Regions from separate parts of the Pseudarthrobacter sp. Y6 genome, predicted to be linked through region 3. Evidence: riboswitches for the same ligand, from Rfam matches in the RefSeq annotation. Region 3 holds a riboswitch; each other region holds the start of a gene.
What was found. Region 3 has a riboswitch for S-adenosylmethionine ahead of ACQCSW_RS19810 (DUF1737 domain-containing protein). Riboswitches for the same ligand answer to the same signal wherever they lie in the genome.

Region 1 (3,266 bases), 1.0 Mb from region 3:
CGCGATCAGGCCCAGGATGCCGATCTGCTTCCAGACCAGCTCGCGGCCATCCGGGAACTTGCGGTTGCCGTTGACGGCAGCACGGCCCAGGCGGTCTTCAAACGGAGCGAGGTCGTCCACTTCGACGCACCAGCCCATCCAGCCGCCGCCGGCTTCGGACCGCGCCCGGACAGCCTGCCCGAAGGGAGCCTTGTCCGAGGCTGGGTGGTTCAGGACCTCCACGACTTCCAGGTATTTGTGGCCGGCGAGGGGAATGATCATGTTCCGGGTTCCAAACCGGGGGTGCACTCCACCCTTCACGGCTTCAACGCCGAGGGCGGACGAAATACGTTCGGTGGTGGCAACGAGGCCATCTTGTTCACAGGCGTAAGAGACGTGATCCATGCGCATGCCATCATCTTGGCACTTTGTGATCCGGCTCTCAGCTAAGGGTAGCCTTACCGGATTCCTGTTGCGTCACGAGTGGACATTCCGCCGGGAACGGGACTCAAAGCGGCCGGCTGACCACGTTCGTCACAATTCTGTTCCCGTCAGGGAAGGCTTCTTACACTGAACGCAACCGAGCAGCGCCGCCAACCGGTTTGCCCTCGCGGAGCTCGCCCCGACCTACACCCGCATCGGCAACCCAACGCAGGATGCCGTGGAACAGAGGATTGCCAGTCTGGAGGGCGGACTCACGGCACTGCTGCCGAGCTCGGGACAGGCCGCTGAAATGTTTGCCATCCTGAACATTGCCGAGGCCGGTGACCACGTCGTGGCCAGCCCCAGCCTGTACGGCGGGACGTATAACCTCCTGGCGCACACCCTCAAGAAGTTCGGCATCTCCGTCACGTTTGTGGCAGACCCGGACAACCTGGACCATTGGCGCGATGCCGTCCAGCCCAATACCAAGCTCTTCTTCGCCGAAGTGGTCTCCAGCTCCCGCGAGGACGTGCTGGACATCGAGGGTGTGTCCCGAGGCACGTGGCCAACGCCGTCGACGTCGCAGAGTGGCTTGAGGCAAGGGACGACGTCGAATCCGTCGCCTACGCGGCCTCCAGCCCTTGGTACGAGCGCGGCCGCAAATACGGCCCCAAGGGCACGGGTGCGGCGGTCGGTTTCAACCTGGCCGGTGGCGCAGAGGCCGGGAAGCGCTTCGTGGATGCCCTGGAGCTGCACTCCCATGTGGCCAACATCGGGGACGTCCGTTCACTGGTGATCCACCCGGCATCAACTACGCACAGCCAGCTTTCGCCGGAGCAGCAGGCCATCACCGGGGTCCCGGGACTCGTCCGCCTGTCCGTGGGCATCGAACACATCGATGACATCCTCGCCGACCTTGAGGCCGGCTTCCGGGCGGCCAAGGGAGCGGCAGGCCAGCAGCAGTAGGGCTCCCGCAAAGTCACAACCAGTCACATGCTTAGTAATAGACCGGGGCTGTTCGTACACTCGAAGCAGGTCATGAGTGCCAGTGACAGCCCCGGCTTGCTGGCCGGCAACCCTCTTTCGCGGCGGGGTGCCCCGGGTGAGGACCTGGCCTGCCGGTCAATTGACGGTGGGCAAGCGCGTAGAAAAGGTCCTTCCATGACGATTACGATTTCCCGAACTGCGGCCCCCGGGAACGGTGTGGTCCGTTACGCCAGCATTGGTGGACTCCAGCTCGAAGCCGGCGGGTACCTCCCGGATATCACCCTCGGCTATGAAACGTGGGGAACCCTCAACGCGGACGGCTCCAACGCCGTCCTGATTGAGCACGCCCTGACCGGCAGCACGCACGTGACGCGGGGCGACAGTGACGAGCCCGGGTGGTGGGAACAACTGGCCGGACCCGGTGCGCCGGTGGACACTGACCGGTTCTTTGTGGTTTCCATCAACATTGTCGGCGGCTGCTATGGCTCCACCGGGCCGTCCTCGGTTGCCCCGGACGGCAAGCCATGGGGGTCACGTTTCCCTTTGGTAACGCTGCGGGACACAACGGCGGCCGAGGCCAGGCTGGCTGACCAGCTGGGTATCCCGAGCTGGTACGCCGTGTTGGGCGGCTCCATGGGCGGCGCGCGGGCCCTGGAGTGGGCGGTCACCTACCCGGAACGGGTCCAGCGGTGCGCCGTCATCTCGATCGGTGCCGCCAGCACGGCCGAACAGATTGCGTTCGCCCAGGCGCAGACGCTCGCCATCCGCCAGGACACCAATTTCAACGAAGGCGACTACTACGGCGGTCCGCTGCCGGAGGACGGCCTGGCCCTGGCACGGCGCATTGCGCACATCACCTACCGCTCCGCCGAGGAATTCGATGGGCGCTTCGGACGGTCGGCCCAGCACCCGGAATCGCCGTTTCAGGCGGCAGCGCTGGGGGAGCGGGGCCGCTACCAGGTGGAAAGCTACCTGGACCACCAGGGCAAAAAGCTGGTGCGGCGCTTTGATGCCAACAGCTACATCGCCATCACCGACGCCCTGATGAGCCACGACGTCTGCCGCGGTCGAGGTTCGCTGAACGAGGCCTTGGGCCGTGCCACTGCCAGGTTCTTCGTGGCCGCCGTGGACAGTGACCGGCTGTACTTCCCGTCGCAGTCCCGTGAGCTGGCTGACGCGCTCCCGGGTGACGTGGACGTGCACGTTATTGAGGCTCCGATCGGCCACGACGGCTTCCTGACCGAGATCGGCCAGCTCGGCGTCCAGCTTCGGAACACGTTCCTGGACTAGGCCCAATGCCCTTTACTTTGTGGTTTTGTGACTTTTCTTGAGTGGCCAGTTGGACATTTTGCGTTTGACGGCGCGGGGGACGGCGCGTTGTCGGCGTTGGGGCAGGAGCTCGTGCAGGAGCTCGTGGAGGATTTCCTGGCAGAAAATGGTGAAGGCTTCAGCCAGTTTGTGAGGGGGCAAAAGCCGGGCGCGCGGCGAGGGATCGCCGTGGTGCCCGGAGGGTCCGTGTGAAGGAGAAATGGAGGGGGTCTTCGTCGAATTCTGCGGGATCTGGCCGCAGCGACGGGGCTTTCGGTCGGCATGCTAAGCCAGATCGAACGCGGGAGTACGGATCCCAGCCTCGCCACCATCCGCAAGTTGGCTGCGGTCTTTGGAGCGGATCTGGCTACGCTTTTTGCCGAGTCGACGCCTCAGGCGGTTCATCACTCCAAGCCGGAAATGCGTCCTGGCCTGGCAGCCGTCGGCGGGTACATCGCCCTATGAGCCGCTGACACCCGGCCCGACCGACCTCGAGGTACTCAAGGGCAGCCTTCTCCCGGGCGAGTCTACGTCCGACGACGCCTGGTCCCACCCCTCGACCGAGTGCA
Region 2 (3,266 bases), 1.8 Mb from region 3:
GGACCTGGAGCCGGGCACGGACGCCTGCGAGCGTGGCTGCAAGCACAACACCGCGGCCGTCAACTGCGGAGTGGATGCCTGGGTGTCCGCCGGCCAGGCGGGTCCCACCGGCCCGGCCCGGCTCGCGTCGCTGCGGCGGCTGCTGGGCACGGATCCCCGCCTGGTTGGCCAGGAAACCAAGGAACTGGGCAGCATCGGTTAGCGGCGGAACGCCGACGTCCCCAACCCCGCGGCTCTGAGACGGTAGTTTGGAACCATGATCCAACCCGCTTCGAGCTACAACGATGACCTGCGCCTTGCCCATGTGCTGGCCGATTCCGTGGATGACCAGACCATGAGCCGCTTCAAGGCACTGGACCTCCACATCGAGACCAAGCCGGACCTGACACCGGTCACGGACGCGGACAAGGCCGCGGAAGAAGCCATCCGCGGACAGCTCTCCCGCTCGCGTCCCCGGGACGCCGTGCTGGGCGAGGAATTCGGCAGCTCCGGCCACGGCTCCCGCCGCTGGATCATTGATCCCATCGACGGCACCAAAAACTTTGTCCGCGGCGTCCCGGTTTGGGCCACCCTGATCGCCCTCGTGGACGAAGGCGAACCCGTGGTGGGAGTGGTCAGTGCGCCCGCACTGGGCAAACGCTGGTGGGCCGCCAAGGATTCCGGTGCGTACATGGGCAAGTCCCTCGCCGCCGCAACGCGGCTCCGGGTCTCGGACGTCTCCAAACTCTCGGACGCCTCCCTGTCCTATTCCAGCCTGGGCGGCTGGAAGGAGCGCGGCAACCTGGATGAGTTCCTGGGCCTGACCGAGGACGTGTGGCGCACGCGCGCCTACGGTGATTTCTGGTCCTACTGCATGGTGGCCGAAGGTTCCGTGGACATCGCCTGCGAGCCGGAACTGAACCTGTACGACATGGCCGCCCTGGTGCCCATCGTGGTGGAAGCCGGCGGCCGCTTCACTTCTCTGGAGGGCGAGGACGGGCCATTCGGCGGCAACGCCCTGGCCACGAATTCCATCCTGCACTCAGAGGTCCTCAAGCGGCTGAACCCGGATCTGGACGATCTCCTTTAGGCACTTATACCGAATTATCGACGGCGGGCACCTCCTCAAGGGGGTGCCCGCCGTCGTATATTCGAGTTTTTGGTCATTACTCAAATGCACGTAACAAAGTCCTTAACATTCGGCCGGGCTTCTTCCTGCCGCGGCCCATGTTCTACGCTCTTAACAGGTCACGAGTGCCAGCGCTAAACCCCGGTTTGCTGGCCGGCAACCCTCCATTCGCGGTGGGGTGCCCCGGGTGACGACCAGGCCGGTCCGGAACGGACACGGCAAGCGCGGATTCCCGGTACGGGGAGTCCTTTTAGAGTGAGGTCTCCGTGACAACTGCCACCGTCTCCCCCAAAACCGCCGCCGACGCCGCTGCGTTGTTCAACGATGCCGCCGCCCCCGCCGGGCGCCCTCTCTCCGCCGTCACCGGCGCGGAAATCCAGGCTCCGCTGATCCAGGGCGGCCATGTCCGCTACGCAAACCTGGACTACGGCGCATCCGCTCCCGCCCTCTCCGTGGTGTCCGCCTATCTCAACGAGATCCTGCCGTTCTACGCCAGCGTCCACCGCGGCGCCGGCTTTGCGTCGCAGATCAGCACCTCCGTCTACGAAAACGCCCGTAACATCGTGCGCGACTTTGTGGGCGGACGCCCGGACGACTCCGTCATCTTCACCCGGAACACCACGGACTCGCTGAACCTGCTGGCGGGTTGCCTGCCGGCGACGGACGGGCAGCCGAATGGCGATGTCCTCTACCTGGACATCGAGCACCACGCCAACCTCCTGCCCTGGCAGGGCGTACCGCACCGGAGCGTCGTGGCTGCCGACACGATTTCGGGGACCATCGAGGTCCTCCGCGCCGAACTTGAGCAGGGCAACGTCAGCCTCCTCGCGGTCACGGGCGCCTCCAACGTCACCGGCGAGATCCTCCCGGTCAAGGCCCTGGCCGCCCTCGCCCACGAGTACGGCGCACGGATCGTGGTGGACGCCGCGCAGCTCGCGCCGCACCGGCGCATCAATATCAGCACCGACGACGTCGACTACCTCGCCTTCTCCGGCCACAAGCTTTACGCGCCGTTCGGCTCCGGGGTCCTGGTGGGCCGCACAGACTGGCTCGACGCCGGCACTCCCCACCTGGCCGGCGGCGGCGCCGTCCGCGAGGCAAAGCTCGACGGCGTCAGCTGGGCCACCGGTCCGGCCCGGCACGAAGGCGGCTCCCCCAACGTCCTGGGCGCGGCCACCCTGGCCCGCGCCACCCAGGTCATCGCGTCCTTGGACCACGACCGCTGGCACGCCCATGAGGCGGCCATCAGGTCATTCCTGGTGGACGGGCTCGGGAAGATCGACGGCGTCACTGTGCACCAGATCTTCTCGGACACGGACGCTGAAACCGGCACCATCGGCGTGGTGAACTTCTCCGTTGCAGGGTACGACGCCGGACTCGTGGCCGCCTACCTGTCGGCCGAGCACGGCGTTGGCCTCCGGGACGGCCGCTTCTGCGCGCACCCGCTGCTCAAGCGCCTCGGCCTTCCCTCCGGTTCGCTGCGGGCCAGCTTCGGCGTGGGTTCCCGGCTGGAGGATGCCCAGCGGCTCCTTGCCGGCCTTGAGCAACTCCGCCGGACCGGCCTGGGCTGGGACTACGTGGTGGACGAGGGCCGTTGGGTTCCGGCCAACGACACCCGCACGTACCCGCACTGGGCGCCCAACACGCCGGGCACTGCCGGCGCGGCTCCGTGCCTTGACGACTGACTGACGCTTTCCTGACCTGGCAGCTGCGGCCCATGCGGTAAATTCAAAGGATACTCATGGGCACAGTTAAGGATACTCATGGGCACAGTTAAGGGAGGCCGCATGGCACGGGGTGGCCCCAGGCTTGAGGACGGACGCCGTCTGGAACTCGGACAGAGTTTCCAGGACGGCGGCGAACATTACCAGCGTGTACGCCCTGGCTACCCTGACGATTCAGCGGACTGGCTGATCCCGGCAGGGGCCACGGACGCCGTAGACGTGGGCGCCGGGACAGGCAAGTTCACCACCCTGCTGCTTGAACACGGCTTGGCGGTTTCTGCCGTGGACCCGTCGCCGGACATGCTTGAACAGCTGCGGGCCCACTACCCGGCGGTGGCCGCGACCCAGGGGACCGCAGAGGCCACCGGCCTCGCTGACTCCACGTTCGACGTCGTCAGCGTTGCGCAGGCCTGGCACTGGTGCGATCCGCTGCC
Region 3 (3,266 bases):
TGTCGTCGTGATAGGCGGTCAGCCCCACCCATTCCGCGGCGTCGTCGCCCGGGTAGTAGGGCGCATAGGCGGCATCAGATCCGTTCCAGCTGCCGTCACCGTTGGTGTCCAGCGCAGCAAAGCCTTCAGATCCCGGGGCCGGCGCGTTGGGGTGGCGGTCGAACGGGTAGTCCCGCCCCAGGTAGGGCTGCCACACCATGACGGTGCCGGCGTCGTCGGCAGCTTTGAACTCTGCGGCCACGTTCCGGAACGCCGACTTGTAGGCGGCTGGCTGCTGTCCCCATCCCAGCCAGCTTGAGTTCATGTCCGGAGCGAACCTGATCAGGAGCGTGCCCTGGAAACGGGCCGCCAAATCCTGGACTTTACCTGCGAAGGCTTCGGCGGCGGCGGAATCCACCTGGTCCAACGCCACGGCGGGGCGCACAGTGAGCATCGCGTGGGACCCCAGGCCGCCGGCCTGGCCCAGGAATTCCCGGATGTCCTGTTCCTCGCCGGACCGGACCGGGAGGGAGATATCGTGGCCCAGCAGCGCGGGCGAAGCCCCCAACCGTTCGGCGAAGCCCTGCGCCGAGTCCTCTCCCCACTCCAGGACAGCGCCCAGAAGGGGCTTGCCTTCCCCGGGGGCAGGCGCAGCGGCGCGGGCGGTACCCGCAGGCATCACGGTGAGCACCAGGAGCAGTGCCGCCAGGAGCCCGGCCGGCAGGAGCGCGGCCGGCAGTGGGTGAAGACGCGTTGTGGCCGCCGGTCTGGTCACGCGCCGGGATGCGGTGGCTGTTGGCATGCTGGTGAAAACCCCCAAGGACGGCTGCTTCAGTAATGGTGACCGGTGCCCCAGCCAAACTCTATCGGTCCCGGCCTTTGGTTCAGATCGCCCTGTTGGTTCAGATCACCCTGATCCGGATCAACCTCCGGGAGCAAGCACCACCAGCGGCACCACGCGTTCCGCACACGAAACCCGGACCAGTTCCGGCGGCCCCTGCGCGGCCCGGTTGTTGACCCCGGTGTCGTCACACCAGTCCACGCCGGAGGGATATGCGGTGACAGCGGCTGTCCCGGCCGCCATGGCCGCCGGGACGGTGAACACAACATTGAAGGCGCCGTCGTCGGACATGGGCGCCAGTTCCTCGAGCACCGCAGTCCCGGCCGCGTCCTTGACCGTCACCTGGATCCGGGCGTCCGCGCCGTAGCGGGCGTCGCAGGTGGTGTCCGGTGCGCTGACGGTGACCTGCTCACCGGGTTTCGCCGTGGCCGGTGAGACGGAGAACTCCGGCGGCATGCACGGCGGTGGCGCGAAGATGTTCCGGCAGCTTGTCGCTCCCGCCAGCACCGGCACGGCGCACAGCGTCACGGCCAAAGCACGCGCCGCCCAGGCGCCCGTCAGTGATTTGCCCCGGCTGTTCCCCATGACCCGATTGTCCCGCCGTTCGCTGGTGTTGCGGAAGCACGGTGGGGTCACGGAAAGTTGCGTTGATTACGGAAGATGACGACGGCGGCCGTGCGGCCGGGCGGGGCGGGTGCTACGTTTTTGGGGAGTAATGAGAACCGGCGCCAAGCCCTGACTGGCCGGTCGGCAACCCTCCCTTTCGCGGCGGGGTGCCTCAGGTGAATACTCGGCATATCGACCCATTCGAGCTGCAAGCGTGAGAAAAGGAGATCCGTCGTGTCTGACGCACCTGCCCCTGAAGAAAAACTGTCCTACCGGCTCATCACGGGACCTGATGACCGGGCCTTTTGCGAACGGATTTCTGCCGCCCTGGCTGAGGGCTACGTGTTGCACGGCAGCCCCTCGGCGACGTTCAATGGCACCGGCGTGATTGTGGCGCAGGCACTGATACTCCCGGCTGCGATCGCCAGCGCGGATGCCGCCGTCGCCACCGCCGTGGAAGACCTCGACTTCGACGGCGAGGGCCACGCGTGAGCTACGCCGGAGACCTCACCCCGCAGCAGGCTTGGGCCAAACTCGAACAGGGCGCCATCCTGGTGGACGTCCGCACCGAAGGCGAATGGGCCCACATCGGCATCCCCGACACCAAGGCCACGGACAACGATCCCCTGTTCATCCCGTGGACGTTCCCCGGCGGCATCCCCAACCCGGCTTTCATCACCGACCTGACACAGCAGGCACCGGAGGACGACGATGCGGAGCTGGTATTCCTCTGCCGCTCGGGCCAGCGCTCCATCGCCGCCGCCATCGCTGCGACGCAGGCCGGCTTCACCTGCTACAACGTCCTGGAGGGTTTCGAAGGCGAGCCGGACCGCTACGGCGAGCGCACCGTCAACGGCTGGAAGAACCGCGGCCTCCCCACCAACCTGGGAATCGCCAAGTGACCTTCAACGAAGACGCCGCCGGCTGGAGCGCCGAGACGCAGGCGGTCCGCGGCGGGCTGGACCGCACCAACTTCCAGGAGACCACTGAGCCGGTCTTCCTGAACTCGGGCTTCGTCTACGAGTCCGCTGCCGCCGCCGAGCGTGCCTTCACCGGCGAGGACGAACGCTTCGTCTACTCCCGGTACGGCAACCCGTCCGTGGCCACTTTCCAGGAACGACTCCGCCTGCTCGAAGGCACCGAAGCGTGCTTTGCGACGGCGTCGGGCATGTCAGCTGTGTTCACCGCCCTGGGTGCCTTGCTGGCGGCCGGGGACCGGGTGGTTGCTGCGCGTTCTCTGTTCGGGTCCTGCTTTGTGATTCTGAACGAGATCCTGCCGCGCTGGGGCGTGGAAACCGTGTTTGTTGACGGCCCGGACCTCGAGCAGTGGCGCGCCGCCCTGTCGGAGCCCACCACCGCAGTGTTCTTCGAATCGCCGTCCAATCCGATGCAGGAAATCGTGGACATCGCCGCGGTCAGCGAGCTGGCGCACGCCGCCGGGGCCACTGTCGTCGTCGACAATGTCTTTGCCACTCCCCTGCTGCAGCGCTGCGGCCAGCTGGGCGCGGACGTGATTGTGTACTCCGGCACAAAACACATCGACGGGCAGGGACGCGTCCTGGGCGGCGCCATCCTGGGCACCAAGGAGTTCATCGACGGCCCGGTCAAGCAGCTCATGCGGCACACCGGCCCGGCCCTCTCCGCTTTCAACGCCTGGGTGCTTACCAAGGGCCTGGAGACCATGGCCCTGCGCGTGAACCACTCCTCCGCGTCCGCGCTGCGGCTGGCCGAATGGCTCGAACAGCGGCCGGCTGTCAGCTGGGTCAAGTATCCGCTCCTCAAGTCGCACCCGCAGTACGAGCTCGCCGCCAAGCAGATGAAGGCCGGCGGCACCGTCCTC

Region 1: another riboswitch for S-adenosylmethionine. It lies ahead of metX (homoserine O-acetyltransferase MetX); the one in region 3 lies ahead of ACQCSW_RS19810 (DUF1737 domain-containing protein).
Region 2: another riboswitch for S-adenosylmethionine. It lies ahead of ACQCSW_RS08100 (aminotransferase class V-fold PLP-dependent enzyme); the one in region 3 lies ahead of ACQCSW_RS19810 (DUF1737 domain-containing protein).

What each region holds. Positions count from the first base shown of each region.
Region 1 covers NZ_CP189574.1:3,058,544-3,061,809, reverse strand. Annotated here, with positions in the region: gene ACQCSW_RS14745 (VOC family protein) at 1-390, opposite strand, end outside; partial or broken gene ACQCSW_RS14740 (PLP-dependent transferase) at 566-1,368, shown strand; SAM riboswitch class IV at 1,437-1,551, shown strand; gene metX (homoserine O-acetyltransferase MetX) at 1,564-2,679, shown strand; gene ACQCSW_RS14730 (hypothetical protein) at 2,707-2,910, shown strand; gene ACQCSW_RS14725 (helix-turn-helix domain-containing protein) at 2,980-3,162, shown strand; partial or broken gene ACQCSW_RS14720 (cupin domain-containing protein) at 3,074-3,266, shown strand, end outside.
Region 2 covers NZ_CP189574.1:1,699,047-1,702,312, reverse strand. Annotated here, with positions in the region: gene rsgA (ribosome small subunit-dependent GTPase A) at 1-202, shown strand, start outside; gene hisN (histidinol-phosphatase) at 257-1,069, shown strand; SAM riboswitch class IV at 1,226-1,339, shown strand; gene ACQCSW_RS08100 (aminotransferase class V-fold PLP-dependent enzyme) at 1,375-2,793, shown strand; gene ACQCSW_RS08095 (class I SAM-dependent methyltransferase) at 2,896-3,266, shown strand, end outside.
Region 3 covers NZ_CP189574.1:4,094,684-4,097,949, forward strand. Annotated here, with positions in the region: gene ACQCSW_RS19800 (hypothetical protein) at 1-781, opposite strand, end outside; gene ACQCSW_RS19805 (hypothetical protein) at 902-1,405, opposite strand; SAM riboswitch class IV at 1,532-1,647, shown strand; gene ACQCSW_RS19810 (DUF1737 domain-containing protein) at 1,661-1,918, shown strand; gene ACQCSW_RS19815 (rhodanese-like domain-containing protein) at 1,915-2,328, shown strand; gene ACQCSW_RS19820 (O-succinylhomoserine sulfhydrylase) at 2,325-3,266, shown strand, end outside.